One region of the Cytobacillus sp. FSL H8-0458 genome, then DNA from elsewhere that is predicted to be linked to it. Evidence: riboswitches for the same ligand, from Rfam matches in the RefSeq annotation. Region 1 holds a riboswitch; each other region holds the start of a gene.
The links. Region 1 has a riboswitch for thiamine pyrophosphate ahead of thiT (energy-coupled thiamine transporter ThiT). Riboswitches for the same ligand answer to the same signal wherever they lie in the genome.
Positions count from the first base shown of each region.

Region 1 (3,209 bases):
CCTTTACTGGCACTTCCTTGATGTAGTCTGGATCTTTATCTTCACATTTGTGTATTTGAAAGGACTGGTGGCTTAAATGGAACATCATCAATCAAAAAGCTTCCCGATAAGCCATGTCATTGGATTTGTTGTTTCCCTTGTGCTGACTTTTGCAGCAGCAGGAATTGCTTTAAAAACGAACCTTTCTTTTAAAGTGATCATGTGGATCATCGGCTCACTGGCTGTCGTTCAGGCAGGCATGCAGCTGTTCATGTTCATGCACTTAAGAGAAGGTGAAGACGGCAAGACGAACTTAGTGAATATGATTTATGCCGTATTTATGGTAATTGTTATTGTAGTGGGGTCCATTTGGGTATTAACCTCTGGTCACGCTGCTCATTAAGTACAAAAAAACCGGTCCCCCTCTGGAGGCCGGTTTTATTTGTATTGTCTTATACCCTTGCTTCCCTTTGTCATTTCTTCCATTACATTGATAAAAAATCCGAATCCGAAAAGCAGCATGGAAGAAACCATAATGCTTAAGCCGATGGATAACACATACTCTCCTGTGATACCGCTTACAAAAAAGCTTGAAATAAAAACAATAAAACCTAATATAATGCCTGCAGCTGTAATATTCCTAAAAAAATGCAAGACGCGCTGCTGTTGAAGTGTCATTCTCCCATCTCCTTATACTTAATATTCTAACTATGTTCACAAATTTGTCAAACTTTTTGTCACAAGTTTGTCAAAATTATTTTCGTCAAAAAAAAGCTCTGCAAGCTGCAAAGCGTTTTTCTACTGATATAGCTTTTTAATGTACTCCAAATCTTTCTTCAGACTGCATATTTCCTGCCGGGTCAGCATGAGCGGCATTTGATCGTACAGTGTAATGATTTGTCCTCCCTCATCCTCTTCATGAAGTGATAGATAGTTATACAGAGTTTCACACTGATTTTTGCTGAGGACTGACTGGGTACTGAAACTTTTTACTTTCTGGATTTCAAAGGCACTGGTTTCAGCATCAAATACACCTGTGATAATGTTTCCCTGCAATGTATTGGTCAAAGTCTTCACTCCCCTTTTTGAGTAATATACCCATTTTTCAGGAGCAATTTCCTAAAATATAAAAAAACCTCTTTGAAATATCAAAGAGGCAGCTCTATCAGGAAGCATTCTTGTGAGTTTGAAGACCTTGATCCGATTTTTGAATGATTATTCTAGGTGCCGATGAAATAATTAACACGGCCAGGATCGAGCAGAGAATTGCCCCTCCAAGCATGGTTGCCCCGTTTGCCAGGAAGGAAAAAAGGACCGGTGACATCCCTTTTGGCGCATAGCTTCCGAAGAACAGTACACCTGCTATGAAATGCCAGAAATACCGGGCAAGGCTTCCGGCAAATACGGCTAAGACAACCCATGCCAATGCCTTCTTCTTGTTGCCTGCCCGCAGCTGATTTTGGATGACGCGGTAAAACAAACCGGCAAAACCGATACAGGCAAATGCCACAAAATACTCAATAAATGCCTGAAGCGGAGTAGCAATCCAGGCATCCCCCATGGCAATCTGCAAAATCCCCCATAAGAGGCCAGCAATGAAGCTGACCTTAAAGCCCCGCCTGAAAGCCAGTATGAAAATCGGAATCATCGCGGCAGATATGGAGATGGATGGCGACAGCTTGATGGATGGCAGAAAATCAAGAATGATAGCAAAGGCTGCAAAAAATGAAGCCTCTATCATCGCGGTTAAGCTTAATTTTTTCATAAAAAAATCCCCCTTTAATCGTATGACGATACCCCAAGGGAGAACAAGCAGGCAGAAAAGTACATCTGCCTTTTATTATTCCACATTCCTGCGCTAGCATTAACTAACAGGTTCAAAGGGTCAGAACAGCGGACTGTTCACTCTCAGCGATATGCTCCCCTTGTGGCACGTTATTAAATTATCCGCTTTTAGTATATATGAAATAGGTAAAAGTGAAAAGGGTTCCTGGTGAAAAGTTTTTAAATGTATCTAACGGGTATCCTCCGTGCCTGTCACAATTTTTTCACAAATTAATAGCATCTGAACGCTGTTGTAGCACACATTCTAGTAAAAAAAATTATTTTTCCATAATTTACAACGTTTAAAAAGAGTTAAACCCTTTTATTAACAATTTTAATTCCTTATAATGTAGGTATGTTCAATGAGGAGGGAATTAGTTGAAATCACGTCTCAAGAAGCCTTCGACGATAATTTCTATTGCATTGGTAGTCACGGTGATTTTGGCGGCGGTTATTTGGACCGTACAAGCAGGAAAAAAGGATGTGACAGTCCCGTTTTCTTCTGTGGAAAAAATTATAGCCTCCCAGGATGGAAAGACTGTTGCAGTACAGGAATATAAAAATGGGAAACTTCTAATCACAGCTCCTGATGGCGAGTACATCTCCCATGTGCCTCCCAACAGCGATATGGTTGATAAATTAGTAGAAACCTATAATATACAATATACGTTCGCAGCCACAGGACCTTATACCCCCTGGATTCTCGGCGGTATACTCCTTCTGTTCATAGCCATTGGAATTTACCTGTTTAAGTCAGGAAAAGGCGGAATGGGTGCAACAAATACAATGAAGCAAAGTGTCTCGAAGCCTAAAGCCCTTCCTTCCATTTCACTTGAAGATGTTGGCGGGATTCAGGAGGAAATGAAAGAGGAAATCATGCAGACTCTTTCCATTTTAAAGGAACCTGAGCGCTCCTTAAAAATGGGGATCAAGCCGCCGAAGGGTATTCTTTTATACGGACCTCCCGGAACGGGAAAAACATTGCTGGCTCAGGCAATCGCCAAGGAACTGGGAGCAACTTTCTTTTCTACTAGCGGTTCCGGGTTTAATGAATTATTCGTTGGCGTTGGTGCATCCCGTGTCAGAAACCTTTTCCAGAATGCCAGAAAGCATGCTCCTGCTGTCGTCTTTATTGACGAAGTGGATGCACTTGCAGGACGAAGAAAGCAGCATGGCGGAGAAGAAAGCGAAAAAACGTTAACTGAACTTCTGGTCCAGCTGGACGGCGGACATTCCAATGATGGAATATTATTTATTGCCGCCACCAACCGGAAGGATATGCTCGACGAAGCATTCCTGCGTCCTGGACGGATTGACTTCTCCTTCAACGTCCCTCTTCCAGATACAAGGGGCCGAAGAGAGATAATAAATATTCATACACGAAATAAGTTACTGGCTGAAGATGT
Region 1 is NZ_JBBOBR010000001.1:1,845,013-1,848,221, reverse strand. It holds gene qoxC (cytochrome aa3 quinol oxidase subunit III) at 1-76, shown strand, start outside; gene qoxD (cytochrome aa3 quinol oxidase subunit IV) at 77-382, shown strand; gene NYE23_RS08970 (hypothetical protein) at 418-657, opposite strand; gene NYE23_RS08965 (hypothetical protein) at 778-1,056, opposite strand; gene thiT (energy-coupled thiamine transporter ThiT) at 1,145-1,744, opposite strand; TPP riboswitch at 1,813-1,915, opposite strand; gene NYE23_RS08955 (AAA family ATPase) at 2,182-3,209, shown strand, end outside.

Region 2 (3,209 bases), 900 kb from region 1:
ATACCCATTCCATCGCTTCGGAAGCCAGAAAACAAAAAAACCGGCTTCGAGACTAATTTGTCTTCAAAGCCGGTCCTAAACCAATCGAATAGGTTATTTCCTTTTATCATCGTCATCATCTTTTGTGAGTTCACGGGTAGATTTCTTAAATTCTTTTAAGGTCTCCCCGAACGCTTTCCCTATTTCAGGAAGTTTCTTAGGGCCAAAAATAATCAGAGCCAGAACCAGGATGAGAATTAAACCTGGAATACCGATGTTTGATAACATGCTGAACACTCCTTATATATCATATCGCTTGAGGCAGTAGTAATCATGTTCATTGTCCATTATAGTGGATTGATTAAAAAAATCATAGCATGAGAGCTATTTTCATGAATTCGCGTTTTTCGACTATTTAAAGGCTCTATCAAGTTCATCCAGCACTTCACCAATTTTGCGTTCATGGATCACTTCATCAGCATAAATGTCGAAATCCGTAGGTTCCATATTAATAATCACTAGTTTTGCTCCGTTTTGTTTGGCTATCAGCGGAAACTGATTTGCAGGTGTTACAGTCAAGGATGATCCCAGAACAATAAAAAGTTCTGCCTTTTCTGTTTCATCTGCTGCGAAATCCAAAGCCTCCTCAGGAAGCATTTCCCCAAACAGAACTACTGAAGGACGGAGCACACCCCCGCAATTACATTGGAATTGTCCATGTAAATACCCCTCGCTCGGGAACTCTTTTTTACATTTCTGGCAATGGAGTGTCTGCAAATTCCCATGGAGCTCTGATATTTTTTTACTTCCCGCCAGTCCATGAAATCCATCCACATTCTGGGTGATAATGCTCTTAATAATATCTCTCTTTTCCCAATCTGCAAGTATATAGTGCCCTTGATGGGGAGTGCACTCCTTAAGCCCGATTACCCTGTGCCGATAAAATTCTATAAACTCGTTCACATTTTCATTTAACGCGTCTGTACTGGCTATTTTTCCGGGATCTTTCCCATTCCATAATCCATTATTGGCAGACCTGAAATCAGGCAGTCTGCTTTCCGTCGACATTCCTGCTCCAGTTAATATTACTGTATAATTAGATTCCTTCAGCCATTTCTCAAGCATAGATATCAGCTCCCCATTAGGTTTTGTCACAGGTTAAATTTGATTTCCATTTATTTCTCCTACTCAAATGTTTATGTCATGTCAGGTATGCGGTAAATACTAGATTATAACTGTTTATGCGAATTATCAAATATAGGAGTGATAGCTATGCCTGAAATAGAAACGAAAGATTATAAGGACGGCTATAAAAAATTTTCTTCCAGGGCCAAACGTTATGCTGAGGACCCTGAAAAAACAAAAGGACTGCTAAAAAAGGCTACACTTAAAGCAGATAAAAACAAATCTTCATTAAGTGATATATGGGAAAAGTTTCAGCTTCTAATCGATTTAGTTAAGGCATGGTCTAAAGGCGATTACCGGCATATTTCAAAAAAGTCGATTATCTTTATTATTGCTACCATACTATACTTTGTTTCCCCTATAGATCTTGTTCCTGACTTTTTAATAGGAATGGGAATCTTAGATGATGCAGCAGTCCTTGGTTTTGCCGTCAGCCAAATTACAGGTGAACTTGAAAAATTCAAAATCTGGAAAGAGAGCAGGACCATTGAGATGAAATAAATATTTTCTGTCCATTTTGATATTATTTGCTATAATAATGATGGAAAGTATTTATGCCTTCAAAATTAAATAGCAAGAAATGTAGGGGAACCGGTATGCCGGTTGAGACTTCATCATTAAGATGCTGACCCTTTGAACCTGATCTGGCTCATACCAGCGTAGGGAACATATTCTTAAACATACTAAATGTTTTTATATGCGCCCTGGTTTATACCGGGGCGTTTTTATTTTTTAAGGGCAGACTATCATTAACTTTCCTTATTACATAAAGGTTTTTAGGAGGATTACTTATGAAAAAGTGGATTGCAGCTATCTGTTCACTGCTGCTTCTTTCAGGCTGTGCCGGTAATGGAACGGATAATCAGACTGGAAGCAAAGATGCAGACAGCAAACAAGATTTGAAAAAAGTTACTGTTGTATTGGATTGGACACCCAATACCAACCATACCGGCTTGTATGCCGCAAAGGACAAAGGATATTTTAAAGAAGAAGGACTCGATGTCGAAATTATAATGCCAGGTGAAGCAGGTTCAGATCAATTGACTGCATCAGGCAAGGCTGATTTCGGTGTCAGCTATCAGGAAAGCATCACGGAAGCACGTGTACAGGGCGTTCCCCTTGTTTCTATAGCAGCTGTAATACAGCATAATACTTCCGGTTTTGCATCACCTGCTGAAAAAAATATTAAATCGCCGAAAGACTTTGAAGGAAAAACTTATGGCGGCTGGGGAGCTCCTGTAGAAAAATCGGTAATAGACTCCCTAATGAAAAAGGAAAACGCCGATGTTGATAAGGTCTCAATCGTTAACATGGGGAATGCTGACTTTTTTACAGCTGTTAAAAGAGATATAGACTTCGCATGGATTTATTACGGATGGACAGGTGTAGAAGCAGAACTTCGGGGGGAAAAGATTAATATGGTCTATCTTACTGACTACTCAGAAAAACTGGATTACTACACGCCCGTTCTCGCGACCAGCGAAAAAATGATTGCAGATGATCCGGATACTGTCAAAGCATTTGTAAAAGCAGCAGCCAAAGGGTATGAATTTGCAATCGAGCAGCCTGGCGAAGCAGCAGATATTTTGTTAAAGAATGCTCCGGACCTGGACAGCGAATTGGTCAAAAAGAGCCAGGAATGGCTATCACCCCGCTATCAGGATGATGCTTCAAAATGGGGTGAACAAAAGCTTGAGGTCTGGGAAAACTATGCAGACTGGATGCATGAAAATGGTCTTTTAGATAAAGAATTAGATGCCGGCAAAGCATTTACAAATGACTTCCTGCCGGAATAAGGAGAGTTTATTAAATGGCAAACGCACTTGTAAGCATTCAAATCATACCAAAAACAAAAGATGGGGAAAATGTTATACCATACGTTGATGAAGCAATCAGCATTATTCAGCAATCCGGTGTTAAGTACGAAGTGCATCCCCTGGAAACAACGATGGAAGGCGATTTAGAACATTTATTGAAAATCATTGCTGATATGAACAGAAAAATGATTGAAAAAGGAAGCAGCAATGTTATCTCACAGGTTAAAA
Region 2 is NZ_JBBOBR010000001.1:2,744,364-2,747,572, forward strand. It holds gene tatA (twin-arginine translocase TatA/TatE family subunit) at 94-267, opposite strand; gene NYE23_RS13345 (NAD-dependent deacylase) at 391-1,104, opposite strand; gene NYE23_RS13350 (YkvA family protein) at 1,252-1,665, shown strand; TPP riboswitch at 1,739-1,847, shown strand; gene NYE23_RS13355 (ABC transporter substrate-binding protein) at 1,956-2,960, shown strand; gene NYE23_RS13360 (thiamine-binding protein) at 2,975-3,209, shown strand, end outside.
Region 2: linked by a shared signal. The riboswitch ahead of NYE23_RS13355 (ABC transporter substrate-binding protein) and the one ahead of thiT (energy-coupled thiamine transporter ThiT) in region 1 are both predicted to bind thiamine pyrophosphate.

Region 3 (3,209 bases), 1.9 Mb from region 1:
AATATTAGTTTCGCAGAGAACTTTCCTATTTCATTTAAGGAACTGGAAGAAGAAGCAGAGAAAGTAATGGGAGCAGGCGGATTTGGCTATGTCCAATCAGGAGCAGGCGGGGAAGAAACGTTGAAAAAGAATATCGAATCCTTTGCAAAATACTCAATTGTTCCGAGAATGCTGAGGGATGTTTCAGTGCCGGATATAAGTGTGAATTTATTTGGTGAAACGTATCCTTATCCAGTATTCCTTGCGCCGATTGGAATGCAGCGGCTTGAACACAGTGAGGGTGAGCTGGCATCTGCCCGGGCGGCAGCTTCGTTCGGAGTTCCTTTTATCCAGAGCACAGTATCCAGTTATTCCATTGAAGAAATCGCAAAGGCAACAGGCTCGAGTCCAAAATGGTTCCAATTATATTGGTCCAATTATGAAGAAGCATCCTTCAGTATGGTTCGCCGTGCAGAGGAAGCAGGGTATGAGGCAATTGTGTTAACGGTTGATACGGTGATGATGGGATGGAGGGAAGCTGATTTAAGAAACAATTTTTCCCCATTAAAGCTTGGCTATGGAAAAGCAAATTATGAAAGCGATCCAGTCTTTATGGGGTCTCTCCAGGACGGCGATGTCGTACAGGGGATCCTTGATAATATTCATCATCCAACATTAAGCTGGGAGCATATTGCCAGATTAAAAGAGAAAACCAGCCTGCCAATTTTATTAAAGGGCATCCTCCACCCGGAAGATGCCAGGCTGGCCATTGAAAGAGGGATAGACGGAATCATTGTCTCCAATCATGGCGGCAGACAGCTTGATGGAGTGATTGCGGCGATTGATGCGCTTGAACCGATTGCGAAGGAAGTTAAAGGCCGGATTCCAGTATTGTTTGACAGCGGCATTCGCCGAGGTTCAGATGTGGTTAAAGCTCTGGCACTGGGAGCTGACGCCGTTTGTCTGGGGCGGCCGTATGTGTACGGCTTGGCCGTTGGCGGGCAGGATGGAGTTGAAAAAGTGCTTGCCAACTTCATAGAAGAAACAAAAGTGTCGCTTTCTCTGGCAGGGGTGGGGAGCTTAAAGGATATTGCTGGTCTGCAGTTAATTCGATAAAGCTTTCTTAAAAAAAGCGTGGCTTGTTGACAGCGGAGCATGTGTTTAATAGTATACCTATAGGGGTACATAATTGATATGCCAATACTAAAGGAGATGCAGTCATGTTCGATTACACAGCTGAAACCGAAAAATCAATTGAAGAAGCGATATTCTCACTGGAAGGAAGTCTGAAGGACGAAAAGTTCGGAGTTCTATGGCAGTTTAATGTTCAGGAGAAGCTGCAGGAAAAAGGCTTGGAATATAACGAGGCATTCCATGTGTTAGAGGTATGTAATCCGGATGAAGCACATCGCGTTTTAACACAGAATAAAATGGCCGGCTACTTCCTGCCTTGTAAAATTGTCGTCTATGAAGACAAGGGCAAAACGAAAATTGGGATGCCTAAGCCGACTAGTATGATTGAGCTAATCAATGACGAATCTGTTCAAAGCTTCGCAGCAGAAATTGAAGAGCGCTTAATCCAGTGCATCAAGAAAAGTTTATAAGCTAAAAGATTGATGACAGTGCCGTGATAATTTGTTAAGCTTGAGACAGCTTATCAAATTAAATATCTATGTAACTACTAGGGGTGCCCCGAAATGTGCGGGCTGAGAGGAAAGCGCTTATAGCTTTCCGACTCTTATGGACCTGATCTGGTTAATGCCAGCGGAGGGAAGTAGGATTTGACAATTGTCGATTCATATACTTAAACCATGCCGGGTCCTTTGTGGGGATCTGGCATTTTTTGTATACATACTTCTTATCCTGATAAGCAATCAGGCTGCCCTTTTAGAAAGGAGGTTTAGATGAGCAGAACCCGATTGTTAACTACGATGGCTTTATTTACGGCGATTGGGACACTGGGATCCCATTTACTCTGGTTCCCGGCTGGTATAGCGAAGGCCTATCCGGTCCAGCATGCGGTAAATGTATTGGCAGCGGTGACCCTTGGACCCCTGCCTGCAGCAGCAGTCGCTTTTATGATTGCTTTGCTGCGTAATTTGCTTGGTTTCGGGACGCTGCTTGCGTTTCCAGGCGGCATGATCGGTGCGTTTTTGGCTGGTGTCCTTTATTTGAAGTTCGGACGGAAAATATGGGCTGCCGCTGGAGAGGTGGTGGGCACCGGCATAATCGGTGCATTGTTTGCCGTTCCATTCGCAAAGTTTCTTATGGGCAGTGCAGCTGGTGCATTCTTCTTTGTGCCGCCGTTTCTGGTCAGCAGCATTGCCGGTGCGACGATAGGCTGGATGGTGTTAGCGAAGGTTAAAGAGAAGAATTTGGTTCAGAATATGTGATGATTTTGGGCTGGAGAAGTAAGATAAGTAAGCCGATTAGGGGAGAGCATCATAACAATCTGGCTTTATGAGCGAAATTTACGATTTATGAGCGAAAAACCACAAGTGAAAAATTGGTAAAAAACAAAAAACGTTAGAAAACTGCTAGGGGCGCTACGGCTGAGATAAGGAGCTTTCTCCTTTGTCCCTTGGAACCTGATCTGGATAATTCCAGCGCAGGGAAGCGGTGAGGACCTCAATCTATATCCTCATGCTTTTTCCCCGGCAGCTTCTGAATTTAATAAGGAGGCTATTTTTTATGACTTTTTCAGAGATTCTGCGCAAGGAAAATGAAGATTTGTTTAAACTGATATTTGAGCACCCGTTTGTCCAGGGGATCGGGAGAGGGGATGTGCCGAAAGAGGCACTGGCCCATTACATTAAAGCAGATTTTGAGTATTTGAATGCGTTCATGCATATTTATGGGATTGCCATTTCAAAGTCTGCAGAGCGAAAGGATATTGCTTATTTTAATCAGCAAATAGAATTCGTATTGAACAGCGAAGTGCATCCCCATCATAATTTTTGCCAGCAGATTGGCGTGGATTACGAAGCATTGCAGGGATATCCGCTCCCGCCAACAGCTGATCATTATGTAAAGCATATGATGTATCATGCCCACACAGGCGGCATGGGTGAAATCCTAGCTGCATTATTGCCTTGTCCATGGACTTATTGGGAAATTGGGCTTGAGCTCATGAAGCAATATGAGCCAGATGAGAACCATCCGTTTTATCCGTGGATCTCTTTTTATGCAAATCTTAGAGTCGAAGCTGTGACCATGAATATGAGAAACCG
Region 3 is NZ_JBBOBR010000001.1:3,756,498-3,759,706, reverse strand. It holds gene NYE23_RS18840 (alpha-hydroxy-acid oxidizing protein) at 1-1,095, shown strand, start outside; gene NYE23_RS18835 (DUF302 domain-containing protein) at 1,200-1,583, shown strand; TPP riboswitch at 1,653-1,769, shown strand; gene thiW (energy coupling factor transporter S component ThiW) at 1,884-2,372, shown strand; TPP riboswitch at 2,509-2,611, shown strand; gene tenA (thiaminase II) at 2,671-3,209, shown strand, end outside.
Region 3: linked by a shared signal. The riboswitch ahead of thiW (energy coupling factor transporter S component ThiW) and the one ahead of thiT (energy-coupled thiamine transporter ThiT) in region 1 are both predicted to bind thiamine pyrophosphate.

Region 4 (3,209 bases), 1.8 Mb from region 1:
GTACCACAATGGCTCTTACTCCTTGCTTTTTAAGTTCCCGTGTATACGTATTGATTGCTTCCGCTTCATCAGTGAAGGTAAGGCCCTTCACACTATTTGGTGAGGAAAAGCTTGGTGTTTGTTTCATGATCACACCGATAAACCCTATTGGGACCCCGCTGACATTTAAAATCTTATAGGGAGGAAGGATGGGCTTGCCAGAATTCTGACTGATAACATTGGCTGCAATCCATGGAAAGCGGGAGCCGGGGTAACTCTTTGCAGCTGAAGGGCTTCCGCCATTTAGTAAGCGAAGCAGTTCATCCAGGCCCCTGTCGAATTCATGGTTACCGATGGTGCCAATATCAAACCCCATTTTATTCAAAAATTCAATGGTCGGTTCATCCTGCAGGAGGGCAGATACAGGAGGACTGGCTCCTATCATGTCTCCAGTATGAAGCAGGATGGTATTTTCATTTTCTGCGGCACGCTGGCGCAAATAGGCAGCGAGATAATCCGCACGTCCTGCTGGTCTGCCGTTAATCTGCCGGGTCACATTCAGCTGGCCATGGAAATCATTGATTCCCAGCAACTGGACTTTCTTGTATGGCCCTTCTGAGCGATCTTCAATATGGCCATGATAATCTTCAGAGAGGCCTTGCCTATCCCATTGATCTTTTTTTCCCAGAGGCATTCCCAGGAAGCTAAATAATATAAGGGAGATAAGTACTTTCATCAATCAACCTCCAGTATTTGCGGCAGGGATAGTATTTGCAGATATTGGGGATTTAATCGTAAGGGGGCATTATGGCGGCAAGAAAATGAAAAAATCCTGCTAAACTGCACGTGTTTATCCAATTTGATAAAGGGTAAGCTCATATTAAGAAACATAATACTGCCAAAGGAGATGACAACAGTGAAATATAAGAAGCTATTACTTTCAGTCCCATTGGGTGCAGGATTATTGTTGGCAGGGTGCGGAACAGATGAACAGGAGCCGCCGCCGGAAACGGAAGATGTAGAATTGGAAGACAATCAAATGGAAGAAAACAATAATGAAGATAGTGAAATGCAGGATCCCGGCACATCAGAGGAGTCTGATATGGAAGAACCCGGCATGAATGAAGAATCCCCTCAGGATGAAGAGAACATGGATGAAAATGATATTGATATGAACGATGGTGGTTCTGAAGAGAACTAATTGATGATACACATCTAAAGTTTGTGGAAAACGTCTGCTAATGGCAGGCGTTTTGTGTGCTTTTTTTCAGGATTGGAAAGTCTAATCTTAAAGGGCGTGAAGCATTCAGCTACAGGAATACAAGTGATCTTGCGGGATTATAAAAATACCTTTTATTTGTTTTCAGAATTATGTATACTAAAATAGAATTAAATAGCAATAACTAGGGGTGCCCAATAGCTTGGGCTGAGAAAGAAACGCACTAAAGTTTCTTGACTCTTTGGACCTGATCTGGATTATACCAGCGTGGGGAAGTTAGAATGTGCAAAGGTTTCTTTGTGCAAAGACATCTGCGGTTAAGCCGGTCCATCATTATGTGGACCGGCTTTTTTACATATCTTGCACTACCTCGGTTCCAGGTCTCGTCCTTATATTTTTTAATAAGGGAGAGATGATCAATGACTGCAAGTTCATTAAATCAGGAAAGTATTTCTATTATGTCGAGCTTTACTGGCAGCAAAAAAATCTATGTGGGAGGATCCAGACCGGATATCAAGGTTCCAATGCGGGAGATAGAATTAAGTCCCACCACCGGTACTTTTGGAGAAGAAATCAATGAGCCGGTTCGCTTATATGATACGAGCGGGCCTTATACGGATCCTCAATACACGGCAGATCTAAAAACAGGGCTTCCCGCTGTGAAAAGCCGGTGGATTCAGGAACGCGGGGATGTTGAAGAGTATGATGGGCGGGAAATTAAGCCCGAGGATAACGGGTTCCGCGATGAACATGATCCGCGTGCTAATCATAAAGTCTTTCCTGGCTTATCCCGCAAGCCATTGAGAGCGATAAGAGGGAAGAATGTCACCCAGCTTCACTATGCAAAAAAGGGAATCATTACCCCTGAGATGGAGTTTATAGCCATTCGGGAAAATATGGAACCGGAATTTGTGCGGTCTGAAGTAGCAAGAGGACGGGCGATTATTCCTTCCAACATCAATCATCCTGAGACAGAGCCAATGATTATCGGAAGAAATTTTCACGTGAAGATTAATGCGAACATTGGAAACTCGGCTGTTTCATCCTCTATTGAAGAAGAGGTAGAGAAAATGACCTGGGCTACCCGATGGGGGGCAGATACAATTATGGATCTGTCTACCGGTAAAAATATTCATACTACACGCGAATGGATTATCAGGAACTCCGCTGTTCCGGTCGGGACTGTTCCCATTTACCAGGCACTTGAAAAGGTGAATGGCATTGCTGAGGACCTCACGTGGGAAATATATAGGGATACCTTAATCGAACAGGCAGAGCAGGGTGTTGATTATTTTACAATCCATGCAGGTGTCCTTTTGCGTTATGTACCGCTTACTGCCAAAAGGCTGACCGGAATTGTGTCGAGGGGCGGATCCATTATGGCCCAATGGTGCCTGCATCATCATAAAGAGAACTTTTTATATACACACTTTGAAGAAATCTGCGAAATCATGAAAGCTTATGATGTGGCCTTTTCCCTGGGGGATGGACTTCGGCCGGGATCGATTGCAGATGCAAATGATGGGGCTCAATTTGCGGAGCTTGAAACACTTGGGGAGCTGACGAAAATTGCTTGGGAACATGATGTACAGGTAATGGTCGAGGGTCCTGGACATGTTCCAATGCATTTAATCAAGGAGAATATGGATAAACAATTGGAAATCTGTAAAGAAGCACCATTCTATACACTCGGACCCCTTACGACTGATATAGCTCCGGGATATGACCATATTACCTCTGCAATCGGGGCTGCCATGATAGGCTGGTATGGGACGGCAATGCTTTGCTATGTTACCCCTAAAGAACATTTGGGTTTGCCAAATAGAGACGATGTGCGCGAGGGTGTCATCACGTATAAAATTGCCGCGCATGCTGCAGATCTGGCAAAGGGACATCCAGGAGCGCAAAAAAGGGATGATGCCCTGTCAAAAGCCCGTTTTGAATTCCGCTGGATAGATCAATTCAATCTCTCATTGGATCCTGAGCGCGCTTTGGAATTCCATGATGAAAC
Region 4 is NZ_JBBOBR010000001.1:3,692,485-3,695,693, reverse strand. It holds gene NYE23_RS18435 (bifunctional metallophosphatase/5'-nucleotidase) at 1-715, opposite strand, end outside; gene NYE23_RS18430 (hypothetical protein) at 896-1,180, shown strand; TPP riboswitch at 1,375-1,489, shown strand; gene thiC (phosphomethylpyrimidine synthase ThiC) at 1,618-3,209, shown strand, end outside.
Region 4: linked by a shared signal. The riboswitch ahead of thiC (phosphomethylpyrimidine synthase ThiC) and the one ahead of thiT (energy-coupled thiamine transporter ThiT) in region 1 are both predicted to bind thiamine pyrophosphate.